2 regions of the Lactiplantibacillus plantarum genome follow, and region 1 is predicted to be linked to the other one. Evidence: riboswitches for the same ligand, from Rfam matches in the RefSeq annotation. Region 1 holds a riboswitch; the other holds the start of a gene.

Region 1 (8,639 bases):
CACTGATTTTTTAGCGGCAATGGGAGTGAAACGTGTTCACCAACTAATAAAGTCAGATATTGTAGAGGAGTTTTATCATGCAATTCAGAAAAATTGTGCCCCTGATGAGTGGTTTGTTAGTAATGAGTGTTGGGTTAGCGGCTTGCGGACACTCCGAAACGAAGACTAAACATCCAACGAGCACAGTGGCGAAAGTTGCTAAAGCAACGAAACAGACGGTCACAAAGGCTGATGTGAAAAATGCCAAGAAACTGTTGATCAACCAAAAGCAATGGCACTACAATGCCACTAATAAAGTGTATTATCAGGTTGGCGTTAAGTATGGTACTAAAACAACGAGTAGTACGTATGAATCAATGGGAATCTTTATTCCGGCAAAGTACGTGAATGCCAAGGCTAGTGGACAGAAGACTTACACGATTACGTTCAATAACAAGGCTAAGGTTAAGGGGTACACGGCTAAAACTGCCCCAATCGTGATGCCCGTGAATACACCTGGTTATGCTGCGCAAACGGCACCAACGGGTTATGATAGCAGTGCGAACAAGTATACTAAGGCTGGCTTTATATACGTTGCCGCTGGTTGTCGTGGTTTGAGTCAGTCAGATAAATCCAATGGTTCGTCGCCATGGGGTGTGACTGATTTGAAGGCCGCGGTGCGCACCTTGCGTTTGAATCGTAGCCGTATTGCTGGTAACACCAACCGAGTTTTCACGTTTGGCCATAGTGGTGGGGGTGCCCAAAGTGCGTTAATGGGTGCCACCGGTGACAGCAAAAAGTACACCACTTACTTGAAAGCAATTGGGGCCCCGTTAGCGACAACAACGGGTAAATCTACTAGTGATGCAGTGGCCGGTGCGATGGCCTGGTGCCCAATCACTAGCCTAGATACGGCCAATGAAGCTTATGAATGGAATATGGGGCAATACTCGAATTCTGGTACTCGTAAACAAGGTACGTGGACCAAAGCTTTGTCGAATGATATGGCGACGAGTTATGCACAATATATCAATAAATTAGGGTTGAAAGATGCCAACGGCAAGACCTTGACGCTCAAAAAATCGACGAGTGGTATTTATACTTCGGGGACTTATGCGACATATCTGAAAAAAGAAGTTGAGCAATCACTGAATAATTTTTTGAAGGACACGACTTTCCCATATAAAGCCACTAGCAACGAAGGACCAAGTGGCGCAGCGTCACAAACTTTAACGAGTGGTAAAATGCCTAGTGGGTCGAAGCCAAGCGGTACGGCTAAGAGCGGGAGTAAGCCGTCTGGCAGTGCGCCATCTGGCACGGCGACTAACAGTTCGTCCACGAGTGGTGAGACTTATAAGACGGCGACTGCTTATATTAAGGCGCTCAATAAGAACGGCAAATGGATCACGTATAATGCTAAGAAAAACACGGCAACGATTACGAGCGTGAAAGCATTCGTCAAGCATTGTAAGACGGCTTCAAAGGATGTTGGGGCTTTTGATGGCTTGACGCGCCAACAAACAGAAAATAAGCTATTTGCCACGAATGGGAGTAGTGCTAACCATTTTGACGCAACTATCAGCAAGTTATTAACGACTAATCAGTCGAAGTATGCCAAGTTGAAGAACTACAAAGCAAGCTACGCCAAAGCTTACCGGTCGGATTTGAAGAAGACGGATGCCCAGGGAAGTTCGATTCAGAAGCGGATGAACTTATATAACCCACTATATTATCTAACCAGTTATTATGACGGTTATAACACGAGCAAGGTAGCCAAGTACTGGCGGATTCGGACGGGTATCAATCAGAGTGATACTGCGTTGACTGTTGAGACCAACTTAGCATTGACGCTAAAACAAAATTCACAAGTTAAAAGTGTTGATTTTGCGACGGTTTGGGGCCAGGGCCATACCGAAGCAGAACGCAAGGGTAACAATGAAACCAACTTTATTAAGTGGGTCAACAAGAGCTTGAAGTAAGTTAATCCAACATAACTGTAACAGGTTATTCCTGAAATAATTAATTAATATTTAAACGTGGTGCTATTAGAAACCAATTTCTGATGGCACCACGTTTTTTAGTATCAGTGTCAACGAGCGTGTTCGTGATGTAGTTCCTAAATGCTTTGGCAACCCTTATTGAACAATCCCTATTTTTAGTGTCGTTAATCCAATTAATGATTGAAATGACTGGGTCTCGTGCTACACTAAAATAAAAGATAAAAAAGTTGGTGGCAAAATATGCGAACGATTGAAGACGATGCAGCGCTTAAGATTCTAGCGGATGTGATTAAGATTCCATCAGTTAACGACCATGAGTTGACGGTCGCAAAATATTTGCAAGCCCTGTTGGCGAAGTATGATATTTCAGCTAAAATTCACCCCATTACCGGTGATCGTGCAAATCTAGTTGCTGAGATTGGTCATGGGAAGCCTGTTTTAGCAGTTTCCGGTCATATGGATGTGGTTGCGGCGGGTGACCTGGCGGCGTGGGACACCGATCCTTTCACCTTAGTAGAAAAATCCGGTCAGTTATTTGGTCGGGGTGTCACGGATATGAAGGCTGGTTTAGTCGCATTAGTCGTTGCGATGATCAATATTCAGCAGCAAGGTGGCCCTAAACATGGCACCATTCGCTTGTTGGCGACAATGGGCGAAGAAGTTGGTGAAGCTGGTTCTGCTGCCTTTTATCAACAAGGGGCGATGCAAGATGCAGCTGGTTTACTGATTGCTGAACCTTCAACGGTTTATGGAACAGCGGCTGAGCAGAAGGGGTCTTATGACTTAAAATTGACGTCTAAGGGTAAGGCAGTACACAGTTCGACACCCGAACGCGGCTATAATGCCTTAGTCCCGCTGATTAAATTACTCAATGAAGCCAATGACTACTTTGAAACGATTCCGGCAGGCGAGATGGGACCGGTCAGATTTAACATTGACGTGTTAAACGGTGGGGACCAAGTAAATTCGTTACCCGATTTAGCGACTGCACTCGTTAATGTGCGGACGATTCCGGAATACGATAATGACCAAGTGACCCAAAAATTAACGGACCTGATCGCGGCATATAATCAGCAAGGTGCTGACATTAAGATGACCGTTATCATGAATGAGTCACCAATTGCAACCACGGCTGATAATCGGTTAGTAAAGTTAGTGCAGGCCATTGGCAAGCCTTATGCTGGCCGCGATGTTGTCGTTGCCTCAAGTCCGGGAATTACCGATGCTTCTAATTTGGCTAAGCGTCAACCAGCCGCTTTTCCCTTTGCGGTTTATGGACCGGGTAATATGACCCAACATCAGGTCAATGAAAGTTTACCAAAACAGATGTTTTATGACTTTATTGCAATTTATCAACAGCTGTTTACACGTTTTTTGGCCGAGTAATCGGTGTTGATCGATCGTAAAATCAAAGACCCGCTGGCAGTCAGTGACTGTCAGCGGGTCTTTGAACGGTTAGTACCAATTTTCAGGTGCATGGGTCGGTGTTGAAAAAGCAACGGCAATTTGTCGCAGGGCTTCGTAAGTTTCGGCGGTATTTACCCCTAAAATTGTCGCCATTCGTTGTTCACTGGTTTCAAAGAAACGTTCGATCTTGGTGGCTAATTGGCGGGCCTTGGGTGTTAGGAGTAGTCGTTTGTAGCGACCATCGTCCTTTGCTGGCACGCGAATGAGTAAATCAGCGGCTTCCATTTTGGAAACGAGGCTGGAACAGGTTGCTTTACGAATATTGAACTCTAATTCTAAGTCCCGTTGGAAGAGGTCGTGATGCTGTTCATTGTTGGCAATAAAGTTGATCGTACTGATTTGCATGCCAGTTAGTCCCAGTGATTTTGCATAATGGTCTGAGTCCCTGGCTAATGCATTGTTCGCTTTCTTAATCATGATTCCTAATGAATCTTGCATGGGAGGACTCCTTAATGATATTATGGTACGTATTCTAACTAAAGTGAATTATAAGAACTAATTGTTAAAAAGTCAATTAAAATAGGACTTAAAATTTTGAAATAGTGTGCTAAAATAGTTAATTAGTTCGTATTCGAACTATAGGTTAAGGAGCTGATTTTAAGTATGGAAAAACGTGTTGACCTCAAATTGATTCTTGCAATCGTGGCTGCCGGATTACTTTCATTTTGCGGAGTGATCGTGGAGACTGCGATGAATATCACTTTCCCTAAGTTGATGCGAGAATTTGCACTCAATACGGCGACGGTCCAGTGGATGACCACGGCTTACTTGTTAGTAGTTGCAATTATTGTACCAATTTCGGCGTTTCTGAAACGCCGTTTTCGCACTAAAACGCTGTTTGTGACAGCCAATTTATTGTTTATACTGGGATTGGTCGTTGACGCGACCGCGACCAGTTTTCCCGTTTTAGTCACTGGACGAATCATTCAAGGACTGGGAACTGGGATTGCTTTACCGTTGATGTTTAATATTATTATTGATTGGGCACCGGCACGGCAGAAAGGGACCTTGATGGGAATTGGCACGCTGATTACCGCAATCGCCCCAGCACTGGGGCCGACTTTTGGGGGCTTGATCGTTAGTTGGATGGATTGGCATTGGATTTTCGTGCTGCTGATCCCGGTACTCGTGATTTCACTTGTGTTAGGGCTATATGCGATTCGGCAAGCCCAGCCGACAGTTAAAGTTGGATTTGATGTGGTCGGTTGGCTGATGATCGTCCTCTTATTCGTTGGCTTTACAATTGGATTTAGCAAATTAGCCACGATTACCACGCAACCACTGATTTTTGTGGCTTGGCTAGTAGTCGGTCTGATTGGTCTTGTGGGGTTCGTTATCCGCACACGTCGAGCGGCACAACAGCTAATCAATCTGGCGATTTTTACCACAAAATCTTATGATTTGCACTTAATGGCGTACTTTTTGGTTCAAATCTGTGCCCTCGGGTTGGCCTTCATATTGCCCAACTACATCCAGTTAGTGAACGGCAAGAGTGCTTTGTTAGCTGGCTTGTTTGTACTACCTGGCGCGGCAATCGGGGCTGTTTTTGCCCCACTAGGTGGACGTATTCTAGACAGTCTGGGTGCAGCCAAACCAGTCCTAACGGGTTCAACAATTTTGGTTATTGCCATGGCACTGTTTACGGTGTTGGGGATGCACCTGTCAGGCGGTTTGATTTTAGCCATTTACATTTTATTAATGATTGGTATTGGCTTAACCATGGGTAATACGATGACGAGTGGCTTACAGCAGTTGTCAGCTGAGCATCAAGCTGATGGCAATGCCGTGTTCAATACCATGCAGCAGTTTGCAGGGGCCATTGGGACTTCAGTCGTGTCCGCCGTTATCACGTTAGTTCAAGTACAGACGACTGGAACTAGTGCGCATCGGACAGCGTTAGGGTCAACCATGGCGTTGGGGTTATTGCTGATTTTAGTGCTGATTGAATTGGGGACCATGATATTGGCAATGAAGACGCGTCAAGCTGGTCAACGATAAAAATGTTATAAAAAGATTGACATTGTTTTGAGAAGGTGTAATCTTTAGTTGTTCAAAAGTTAATCGGCGATGACGTTCGCCACATAATAATTGATAATCAATTTGATGACGTCTACTGTTTGTTTTTCAGACAGTAGGCGTCTTTTCTTTTTGGTTAAGAAGGAGAGATTGATATGGAAAAACAAGTTATTGAAACGGTAAAGGCTCGCGAAATTTTTGATTCACGGGGTAATCCAACAGTTGAGGCTGACGTTATTTTGTCAGATGGGACGCTAGGACGCGCGGAAGTACCATCGGGAGCTTCGACTGGAGAAAAAGAGGCAGTTGAATTACGCGATGGTGGTGATCGTTTAGCCGGCAAAGGTGTTCTTAAGGCTGTTAATAATGTTAATACGGTCATTAATCATGCTTTACATGGTGCTGACCCGTTTAACCAAGCCCATATTGATCAAATCATGATTGACCTAGATGGTACGCCTAACAAAGCGCGTCTGGGTGCGAATGCTATTTTGGGTGTTTCAATGGCAACGGCACGAGCGGCGGCAAACGCATTACAGCAGCCGCTTTATCGTTACTTAGGTGGCACTGATTTAGAGCTACCCCAAACATTTCATAACGTGATCAATGGTGGGGAGCATGCAGATAATGGCATTGATATTCAAGAATTCATGATTACACCGGTCGAACGAACCAGTTTTCGGGACGGTTTTGAAAAGATCGTGAATACTTATCATACTTTGAAAAAAGTTATCGAAGATGCCGGGTACACGACTGGTTTAGGTGATGAGGGTGGCTTTGCGCCTGATCTTAAAAACTCAGAAGAAGCCTTGCAAATATTACATGATGCGATTATTAAAGCTGGTTATACACCTGGTAAAGAAATTGCGATTGCTTTTGACGCGGCGGCCTCGTATTTTTATAATCGAACGACCCACAATTATGACTTTGAAGGCAAAACGTACACGCCGGCAGCTCTTGGCGATTATTATCTGCAGTTATTAGCGAAATTTCCAGAAATCGTTTCAATTGAGGACCCATACGGGGAAGAGGACTGGGATAACTTTGCAAGCTTTACAGCTGCTCATGGTGACCAGCTTCAGATTGTGGCTGACGATCCGGTTTGCACTAATCCGCAATTAATTCGGCAAGCAATTCAGCGGGGGATGGCTAACAATATTTTAATTAAATTAAATCAAATCGGGACCGTTACCGAAACTTTGGCCGCGATTCGGCTAGCTCGCAAAAATGGTTATGCCACGATGATGTCACACCGATCTGGCGAAACTGGTGATACTTTCGTCGCTGATTTCACAGTGGCCACCAATGCGGCTCAGCTAAAAGCTGGTGCGCCAGCCCGCTCTGAACGCGTTGAAAAATATAATCAATTATTGCGGATTGAGGAAGAATTAGGTGCTGACGGTGCTCGGTTGGCACACTTCCCAAATAACGTGATGTTTGACTAATTATTTGTGATAAACCTGATTCGACAGTTAGGTTGCCAGTGGTGCTTGTCAAATTCGAGGTGCAGACATGATTGAAGATTTAACGGAGCAACAAGCAGCCGCTAAACTAGCGGCAGATGGATTTAATGATGTCCCAGAACCAACGTTTAACTTTTTTAAGGCCGTAGTCAGTCGTCTATGGGAACCATCGGCATGGATTTTGGAGGGAGCCTTAGTTATTGAAGTTGTTTTGGGTAAAGAAATTCAGGCTGGCTTTATTGCGTTAATGCTGGTCTTTGCAGCCGTCAATGGTGCAATTCAATCGCGACGTGCGGCCTTGGTTTTACAGGAGCTGGCGCATCAATTGACGCCAACCAGTTCGGTACGTCGTGCTGGTCATTGGCAGTTGATTGATGCGAAGGCTTTAGTTGTGGGTGATCTGATTAGTTTACAGGTAGGGAGTGTAATCCCGGCTGATATTCGTGTGTTGACGAATCCAATTTATACGGATGAAAGCTCAATAACCGGTGAATCCGTTGCAGTTATCCATACGTCGGGTGAAACGGCCTTTGCAGGCACAATGGTGGTAGCCGGGGAAACTTTAGCACGCGTACTGGCGACTGGAAGTCATAGTCGGGCTGGAAAAACAGTCAGTTTGATTAATCAAAACAATGCGCCTGGTCATTTACAACGATTATTGGGTAAAATTATTGGTTATTTGGCATTGTTAGATAGTGCTCTAGCACTCATCATTGTTGGGATAGCGTTAATTCGCCATGCAGATATGATTCAGATGTTACCGTTTCTAGCGATGCTGTTCATTGCGACGATTCCGATTGCAATGCCGTCAAGTTTTGCAGTTGCAAATTCGGTAGAAGCCCGTGAACTTAGCCGGCAGCGGATTCTGGTCAGTGAATTAACGGGTATTCAGGAAGCTGCCAATTTGAATTTATTACTTGTTGACAAAACGGGAACGATAACGACAAATCAGCCGCAAGTCGTGCAGTTTAAAAATTTGTCGGCCAGATCAGATCAGCAATTGTTGCGGTTAGCAGCTAGCGCGACCGATTCGCGACATCCTAGCGTGGTGGATCAAGCAATTGTGAACTTTGCTCATCGCTATCAGTTGAAACGGCTGCCACAGCAGGAATTTAAGCCATTTGATGCAAGTGTTGGTTATGCCGAAGCGCTAGTTGGTGAAGCGCCAACAGTTGTGCGGGTACGTATTGGTGCACTTAGTCGTTTGTACGAGTTAACCGCACAGCAACCGGCTTTAGCAATCGACCAACTGGATTTGACCCGGGGCCGTTCAGTGGCGGTCATGATTAATAATGTTTTACAAGGTGTGTTGATTTTGCAAGATCAACCGCGCCCAGATAGTGCGGCGGCCTTAAAAAGGATTCAACACCGGGGCGTTAAAACGATTATGCTGACAGGCGATAATTTAAAAACAGCACAGGCTGTGGCTGATGCGGTTGGATTAAAGGGCCAAGTGGTTTCCTACCAGACCTTTAAAACGCACTCGCGACCGTTAGCGCAAGTTGCCGGGATTGCCGAAGTTGTTCCAGAGAATAAATTGGCAATTGTCAAAGCTATGCAGCGCGCGGGTTACGTGGTGGGGATGACGGGCGATGGTGTTAATGATGCGCCAGCATTAAAGCAGTCGGAGGTTGGGATTGCCGTTGACAATGCCACTGATTTAGCCAAACGAAGTGCTAAGTTCGTCCTGTTAACGGGTGGTTTGGCAAATATT
Region 2 (8,639 bases), 420 kb from region 1:
AATTGGCTATTTGAAATAAGTACTGACTAAGATTGAGATTAGCATCAAAATAGGCTTCCAGAAATTCTGGAAATCCATCTTTGAAGTGCGCCCGGCATGGGTGATAACTAGGCGGTGTAAGTCCGCTGTGGGCCGTAGTAGTCGGAACCACGAGTTGAGGGCAAGGGCGTCCGCCGTGAGACGGAGTCTGAAGGAAGCCTAAGACAAAATACCGAACCGATGTACAAGGAGTGGCTACAAGGCTGATTAGACTGGATGAAGTTGCTTCACAAACTGAAGTCCTACACTACTCGAAGTCGAAGTTAGTAAAGCCAACGGTTGCATGGTATGAAAGCTATCATTCTTACCCGGGGAGGCCTGTCGGATAAGCTCCCAACAAGGACGCCAATATGGGTTTACAGGAGTAAACTAGTCAGCCGAGGTCATAGTAATCTGCCGTATGGCAGATGAAGGACTGAACAATAATAATTCTCACCGATACTGGAGGTGTTGGTAGTGCGAAGATTACAGAAAACAGAATAAGCTGACCGCCAAGGGATGAATAGTCTGGAAGACAAAGAGTATCTTGGGGCGCATAGTACTACTAACGGTGAAAGTACGGCGCAGGATGGCATTCAATTTGTAGACCGGGTCCTTCCTTGCAAGTAGTAATCTGAACCTAGCGTTTAAGCGTGTTCGGAGGAATAAGGGTGCAGCTGGAATTGACGGCATGACCGTTGACCAACTGGCCGAATATATTTACAAGAACCGGGAAGAACTCCTAGAGAGTTTACGTAATGGAACATATCGGCCGCAACCAGTCAGACGGGTAGAGATACCAAAACCCGATGGCTCAACCAGAAAACTGGGAGTGCCTACAGTTGTTGATCGTATGATCCAACAAGCTGTGGTACAGGTGCTTTCGCCGATATACGAACAAGTATTTTCCGACAATAGCTATGGATTCCGACCAGGTCGGAGTGCGCATGACGCGATTCAAAGTGTCACCGAACTCTGCAATCAAGGCATACTTTGATACGGTTAACCACGACTTACTAATGAACTTCATCAAACAACGAGTAACTGATCCATGGCTACTCCACCTAATTCGGCGCTTCCTAACAAGCGGGGTCATGAATGGCGAGCTTTTTCGAAAGACGACGAAGGGAATACCACAAGGTGGGAACCTGTCGCCGCTACTGGCCAATATTTATCTCAACGAGTTGGACAAGCTATTGACCCAGCGGGGCCACCAATTTGTGCGCTATGCCGATGACTGTAATATTTATGTCAGAAGTAAGCGAGCGGGAGAACGAGTCTTACACAATGTCACAATCTTTCTTGAAATTAAGTTGTAACTAACAATTAACCGTCATAAAACGACGGTTGGCCCACCACTCCGACTAAAGTTTCTAGGATTTACGCTCGGTGTAGACCGTAATGGGGCATATGCACGACCGCACAAGGTCGTGAAACAGCGAATCAAACAAGCCCTTAAGATAATGACTGGGCGAAGTAGCGGAATTAGTTGGTTAATGTTGATGAAGGAAATTAAACAGAAAATGCGAGGATGGCTACAGTACTATGGGATTGGCAAGATGAAGACGTTTATTCAACAACTGGACCAATGGTTGCGAAGTAGGATTAGACAGTTGATATGGAAACGGTGGAAGAAAATCAAAACCCGATATCGTGAGCTAATTAAGCTAGGAATGACACCGGAACAGGCCAAGACTAATGCCAATACCCGCAAGGAATATTGGAAAACTGCCCATAGTAAAACACTAACCTATACGTATACAAATCAAAAGCTGGAGCGTCTTGGACTAATAAACCTGTCCAAGACACTCCAGCAAATACACAGAGTGCTTAAATTATTGAACCGCCGTATACGGAACCGTACGTACGGTGGTGTGAGAGGTCGGTAATTGAAATAATCAATTACCTCCTACTCGATTCTTGAATTTAATTGTAACGACCAAACTAGTTCAATGTGACTAGTTCAACGACATGAACAAAATCCTCCCAACACTAGTGTCACTGAGCAATAGTGCGATAGACATAACCCAACCTTGCCCCGGCACACTTTTTAATTGGCTGGTATTCAAAGAAGTTCCAGCGTTTATAGCGTTCTGTCGAGTTAATCTTGACGTGGTTGAATAATTGTGAGTAACCCCCCCATGACTAGAACAATTGCCAACGTGACTAATAGGTACGATAAACTGATTTTGGCAATGCCTAGGCCGGTCAGAGCCAGACCAGCCGTAATCAGGCAGTTGATCGTGATGGCAATGATTACGGAATTGCTGGGGCGTTGTTGCCAAAATGGTTTGGTAGTGCGTGTCATTAGAATCGTGAGCATCGCACTAAAGATTAGATAACAATATAGTACGGTGCTAATTTGACCTGGCGTCAATCCTCGATGAAGTGCTTCGTATAAAACACCCATTCCAAGGGTCGTCCATCCAATCGCTAAAACACCAGCAATTTTACTCAAACGGCGTAGGTCCCAGCGCTCAGGATGGTACGTAATGTGAGTGCGGTCGGTCCCTAAGACGAGGGTGACACAGTCGTTTAAGATAGCTACCAGAATCATGGCATTCAGACTTAACGGAATCAGTTGCCAAATCAAGAAGCCCAATGTGAGTAGCATGGTTAATTCGGCTGTTCGTGACAACTTGGTAATTGTCCAAGTCATCATGCGTTGGTAAACACGATGACCGCTATCAAGAATCTGAATGATTGGTGTCAATCCGGGTTTCAGCAAGACGAGTTTGGCAGAACGCTTGGCGAGATCTACGGCATTTTGAACGGCGATGCCCACGTCAGCCTGTTTTAAAGCTGGGGCATCGTTGACACCATCGCCGGTCATGCCCACGACGTAACCTAACTTTTGAAAACGCTGAACAATCGCTAATTTATGTTCTGGAATAACTTCTGTAATTCCAGCCAATTGTTGGGGGTCCGTATCGGCCGTCAATGTGTTGAATGGCATGACATTACCGGTTAGGCCCACTTGCTGTGCGACCGTTGCCGCTGTCTTCTGGTTATCCCCAGTCAACATAATGACTTTGACACCGCGATCAGTAATCTTTTTGATTGCTTGCAGACTGTCTGGCCGTGGCTGGTCTTCAACGATGAATAAAGCGACTAACTTATCGTTGACTAGTAATGCAACGGTACGACCGCGGCTAAAGTCAATTTGGTTCGTCAATTTTGAAGCATCTTGATCAAGCTGATACAGGCGTTGGTAAGCGCCTAGCTTGATATTAATGGGCTGATCGGCCAGCACCGTTCCTTCAGAATAACCACGCTGTGAATTAAAAGGCTCGAAGTGTGCGGGCACTTGTACATTCACAGCTTGCTGACGGGCATAGTTGAGAATGGCAGCGTCAATGACACTTGCATTTTGTTGATTAGTAGCACTAGTAGCCCAGCAGATTAGTTCGCGGTCAGAATATTGGGAAAAGTTATGCATTGCGACGACCGTTGGCTGATTGGCAGTAATCGTTCCGGTTTTGTCGATCAGTAGCAAATTCAGATTGGCCGCAGCTTGGATACCAGATAAATCACTGACTAAGATGTGTGTTTGACCTAACTGTTTGGCCTCCACTGAGTTGGCCACTGCAAAGCTGGAAGGCATTGCGATCGGAATTGTCGCGATAAACAGCATCGCCAGAAATGGCAACATTGTAATCAAGTTAGCACCACGTATTATTGCGGTGAGAACCAAGACAATCGCCAGCACGGTGTCCAAAATGGCCAGATAACCAATAATTTTGCTGAGTAGCTTTTGAAGCTGACCGGGTGCGGATGACTGGTTGATCAAACTAATTGTTTTGCCAGACCGACTATGCTTTCCCGTACTAACGACGACTGCTAATCCGTGCCCACTCTTGATTTCAGTGCCAGCATATACTAGTTCCCCAGCTTGATGACGAATTGCACGTGATTCACCACTGATACTACTTTCATCGACTTCTAGTGTGCCATCTAACAATTGAACATCCGCGGGTAGTAGATCGCCATTGTTCAAACTAATAACATCGTTAGGGACGATTTGGGTTGCTGAAACGTGTTGCCAGTGATTATTTCGTTTGACAGCAACCGTTAAGGTCAATTGATTCGTTAATGTTTTAAGAACTTTGTCAGAGCGCCATGCTTGAATAGCGCCCGTGACAGCAGCAAATAGGAGCATCAAAACAATAAAACCAGCTTGAATCGTTTTACCCAACAGGATTTCAACGAGTAGGGCAGCTTCAAGAATCCACGCGGATGGTTCCCATAGCCGAGTAATAACGGCGTGACGAAAGCTAAACTGGCGTTGAGGAACCACGTTGGGCCCGTATTTCTGCAAACGTTCTTGTACTTCAGTTGTTGTGAGCCCCATTAGTATGTTTGTGGGTGCTTGCATGATAATCACCTCTGTTTGGTTGCTCCGTCAATTGCGATTTTAGAGGTCGTGATCGACGTCATCTGGAAAATGCGCTAACCGGGTGCCTTCTGTACCAAGTGCTTCTTCGATTCGTAACAGTTGATTGTACTTTTCAACACGTTCTGAACGAGCAGGGGCCCCAGATTTGAGTTGTGCGGTGCGGGTTGCAACAGTAAAATCAGCGAGGAAGGTATCACCAGTCTCTCCAGAACGATGGGACATCATTGTTGCGTAGCCATTTTTGCGTGCTAAGCGAATTGCTGTCAGGGTTTCAGTGACCGTTCCAATTTGATTTAATTTAATCAGAAATGTGTTGGCCATCCCCATCTTGATAGCTTTGGCGAAGAGTGTAGGGTTGGTGCAGACGTTATCGTCTGTCACGATTTGAACCCGATCACCATATTTTTGGGTGAACTTAACAAAGTTTTCCCAGTCATCTTCACTGTAAGGATCTTCGATAGAAATAATCTCGGGAAATTGGCTCAATAAGGTGGCATAATAATCACTTAATGCTTCTGGTGAGAGGTGCCGACCTTCAAAATCGTATTGCTTAGTTTGGGTATTGTAGAAGTAAGAAGCAGCGGCGTCAAAAGCAATCGCAATTTCCTTGCCGGGAACGTAGCCGGCCTGTACAATTGCGTTATGCAACATCTGTAGTGCGGCCTCGGAGTTATCTAAGTCGGGTGCGAACCCACCTTCGTCGCCTAAGCCAGTTGTATAGCCTGCTTTTTCAATGACCTTTTTTAACGTATGATAAGTATTCACGATCTTCTCAAATCCGTCCCGAAAACTGGTGCGATCTACGGCAGTAATCATGAACTCTTGAATGTCGATGCCGTTATCGGCATGTTCACCTCCGTTGATGACATTATGGAATGTTTGTGGTAATTCTAAGTCAGTGCCACCGAGGTAGCGGTACAACGGTTGATGTGTCTCAGCAGCCGCTGCTCGGCAAGTTGCCATGGAAACCCCAAGAATTGCGTTGGCCCCTAAACGGCCTTTGTTAGGAGTCCCGTCTAAATCAATCATGATTTGATCAACTTTAGCTTGATTGAACGGACTGACGCCATGTAACGCGCCATTAATTTCTGTGTTGACATTATTGACAGCCTTGGAAGTTCCTTTGCCTTGCAGCCGTTGACCACCATCGCGTAATTCAACCGCTTCGTTAGTACCAGTTGAGGCACCAGAAGGTACTTCAGCACGTCCTAACGTTCCATCGGATAAAATAACGTCGGCTTCAACCGTTGGATTACCTCGTGAATCAAAAACCTCGCGTGCTTTAACAACATCAATTACAACTGACATTTTGAAAACCCCTTTCAAATTTTACGACCAAGTTGATAAAAAAAGACGTCTACTTTCAAAGGCCCCGCTAAGGTCCGATTGAAAGTAGACGTCATCAAATTGATAGTCAATTAGTTACGGCGAACGTCATCACCATTTATTTTTAACGGTTACAGCATACCGCGCTTGAAAAATAAACACAAGCGTTTTTCAACCATAAGTTTAAAACCCTTGATAATTCGCAGATGCGAAATGTTAATCAAGTTAAGCAACGGCACTAGTTGTATAAAAATGGCGAGCAGCGGTGCCTTTGCTTGCAATATAATCATCTAAATTAAAAACTACCTGTTCAAATAATAATGATGATTGTAATACCGCTGTTTGTTAGACAATATAGCTGGTCTCGTCTTTGAAGCGTCACGGTTGACTAGGAAAGAAATTCAACGTATAACCGATTTTTTCTACAACCAACATCCAATCTCGGAAACCTCGTCATGCCAGTGCTTGGACTGGCTCATAGTATCTGCTGGTAATGGGCCTGGTTGAAAACAATTTGCGTGATGTTTAGTTAATTAAATTTTTAATAAAAGCAAAGTGGTTAACGAAGGTCAGTGCGCGTGCTATACTGAAATCATTCTAGCGGTGATGGTGTTCACCGAACAAGCAGTAATGCTAATGACGACACCTACTTGGATTTAAGTCTAAGTAGGTGTCGCCATTTTTTATTGATTAGAATTAGTGAAAAGAGTTGAGTCATAATGCAGATGAGTCTGTTATTTTTAGGGCAACCACCAGTCGCTCGTCCCGCTACTGCAAGTTGTTTCCAAGATCTAAATTTGAATTTGATTTTCGAACAAATTCAGCAGGACTGTCCGGTACCAATCAAAGACATTTTTTATCAACCATTAACGACAATTGAAGCGGTGCAGCGTCGTCAGGCTATTTTTAGAGATTTGTTGCGACCAGCGGGGTATCAATTAATGGCACATTTTGTGACGGCTGCCGCAGAAACGGCCGCCAAAATCAAGCAGGCTCACCATGATTGGACGGCTGATCAACAGGCCGCCGATCTGTTAACGGCATTATATGAGCAACATGAGCAACTTGAAAAGCTTACAGAGGCGTTAGCACATTTTCAGCCCCAAAGTTTAGGACTACAAAAGTTACAGGCTGACCTCGATACTTATTTGCAGGCGCCTGCGACACAGCAGTTGCTGACAATGATGCGCACATTAACGAGCGCATTAGTACAAGTTCAGTTTTATTTAACAATCAATGGGCGGTATGTCCGTGTGACGACTAATCAGTTGGCTGCGTCAAATAGTGCTGAGGTTGCCACGAAGTTGTTTGGACCCATCATGACAGATCTAAGCGAGTTATACCGTCCCAATGCCAGTATTAAGACTGCCGAAGCAGTTAATGGGGATACTAGTCTGCAAGCAAATATTGTTGTTCAACTCCATAAGTTGTATCCAGCAGTATTTGCACAATTAACGACATTTTACCAACAATATCAGCAGTATACCGTTCCAGGTTATGAACAAGTCGTGACTGAGTTGAATTGGTATTTAGCGGTGCAACGTTATACGCAGCGCCTTGCCCGGATGAACCAGCTTAACTTTGTGCTTCCGACCCTTGTTGAATTAGGAGCACCAGAGCGGATTGAAGCAGGATTTGATCTGGAGTTGGCTTATGTTCAGGCTGGCAAACAAACAGCAGTCGTGCCCAATGACTATGTCTTGAATCCAAATGAGCAGTTTCTAATTGTGGCCGGACCCAATCAAGGTGGTAAGACAACGTATATTCGAATGATTGGTCAGGCCTATTATTTAGCAGCCCTCGGAATGCCCATCCCTGGCTCACGGGCAACATTACACCTAGCAAGTCATGTTCTGACACATTTCGAGCGTCAAGAAAAGGCAACCCAGTTGACGGGACTGCTCCAGCACGATATTGAACGATTGGCCGCGCTCTATCAAACGGTCGATGAGCATAGTATTGTTTTGATGAATGAGCTATTCTCTTCAACAACAACGGTTGATGCCGAAAAGTTGGGTCAATTAGTGTTAACACATTTGACAGCAAAGCAGGCCCATGGTGTCTACGTCACATTTTTAGAAAGTCTTGCTAAGCTTCCACATATGGTACCGATGCAGGCTCAAATTATTGCTGGTACGACGATCCGCGCTTATAAAATATATCGTTGTTCGGAGACGGTTGGGACATATGCGACTAGTTTATTAAACAAGTATCAACTGACAACTAAGGCAATTGAAAGGCGGTTAAAGCATGCAAGTCAATCTAATCACGCTTGAAAAACAGCAGTATCTTGACGAATGGTCGTTAACAACTAGTCAAAAAGCCGTGATGGCTGATTTAGAATTACAACCAATTGTTGATATTATGGCAGCGGATGATCACGTTATCGCAAAAATTGCGACCAGATTATTTTTTACACCATTAACAACTAGCCGGGCGTTGACTTGGCGTCAAGCAACGGTTAAACATGCCCTGATGCACCCGGACTATTACGAATGGTTGTATCAGTTTACAACGACAACCATTGAAACGGTCCGGCAAAATTTTTGGGAGCTTGGTCACGAGTCGGCTAGTTATCATCTATACAACAAAAGTCGTCTATTAACGCAATATTTGCAGGCAATTGGCACGATATTGGACAAACCATTACCTGACCATCCGGCGCCAGCACTTCAACAGTGGTATCAATCGCTAGATACACTGTTCAACGGTCAACTAGAGCCGATGAAAACATTTTTGCGACAGGTATTATTTGATCATGGTTATGTTTTACCAGCGCACTTGGCCACCAATCTGGATACAACAGTTGATGAGGTGATTGATGTCGTACCACCACATCGGTTTCAAAAGGTGTTTACTAAGTTAAAGATACATGCGCAGGGATTTGAAATTGCAGAAC

What was found. A riboswitch is a leader RNA that binds a small molecule or an ion and turns the genes downstream of it on or off. The one in region 1 is predicted to bind fluoride.
Region 2: it holds a riboswitch for fluoride, as region 1 does, so the genes downstream of both, eno (phosphopyruvate hydratase) here and eno (phosphopyruvate hydratase) in region 1, are expected to answer to the same signal.

Annotation. Positions count from the first base shown of each region.
Region 1 covers NZ_CP039121.1:1,782,354-1,790,992, reverse strand. Annotated here, with positions in the region: gene E5260_RS08250 (subtype A tannase) at 78-1,958, shown strand; gene E5260_RS08245 (ArgE/DapE family deacylase) at 2,220-3,365, shown strand; gene E5260_RS08240 (MarR family winged helix-turn-helix transcriptional regulator) at 3,435-3,884, opposite strand; gene E5260_RS08235 (DHA2 family efflux MFS transporter permease subunit) at 4,050-5,444, shown strand; fluoride riboswitch at 5,501-5,566, shown strand; gene eno (phosphopyruvate hydratase) at 5,618-6,907, shown strand; gene E5260_RS08225 (HAD-IC family P-type ATPase) at 6,975-8,639, shown strand, end outside.
Region 2 covers NZ_CP039121.1:1,366,381-1,375,019, forward strand. Annotated here, with positions in the region: gene E5260_RS06250 (LPXTG cell wall anchor domain-containing protein) at 1-2, shown strand, start outside; partial or broken gene ltrA (group II intron reverse transcriptase/maturase) at 538-1,907, shown strand; gene E5260_RS06260 (HAD-IC family P-type ATPase) at 2,120-4,393, opposite strand; gene eno (phosphopyruvate hydratase) at 4,433-5,722, opposite strand; fluoride riboswitch at 5,801-5,865, opposite strand; gene E5260_RS06270 (MutS-related protein) at 6,460-8,016, shown strand; gene E5260_RS06275 (MutS-related protein) at 7,991-8,639, shown strand, end outside.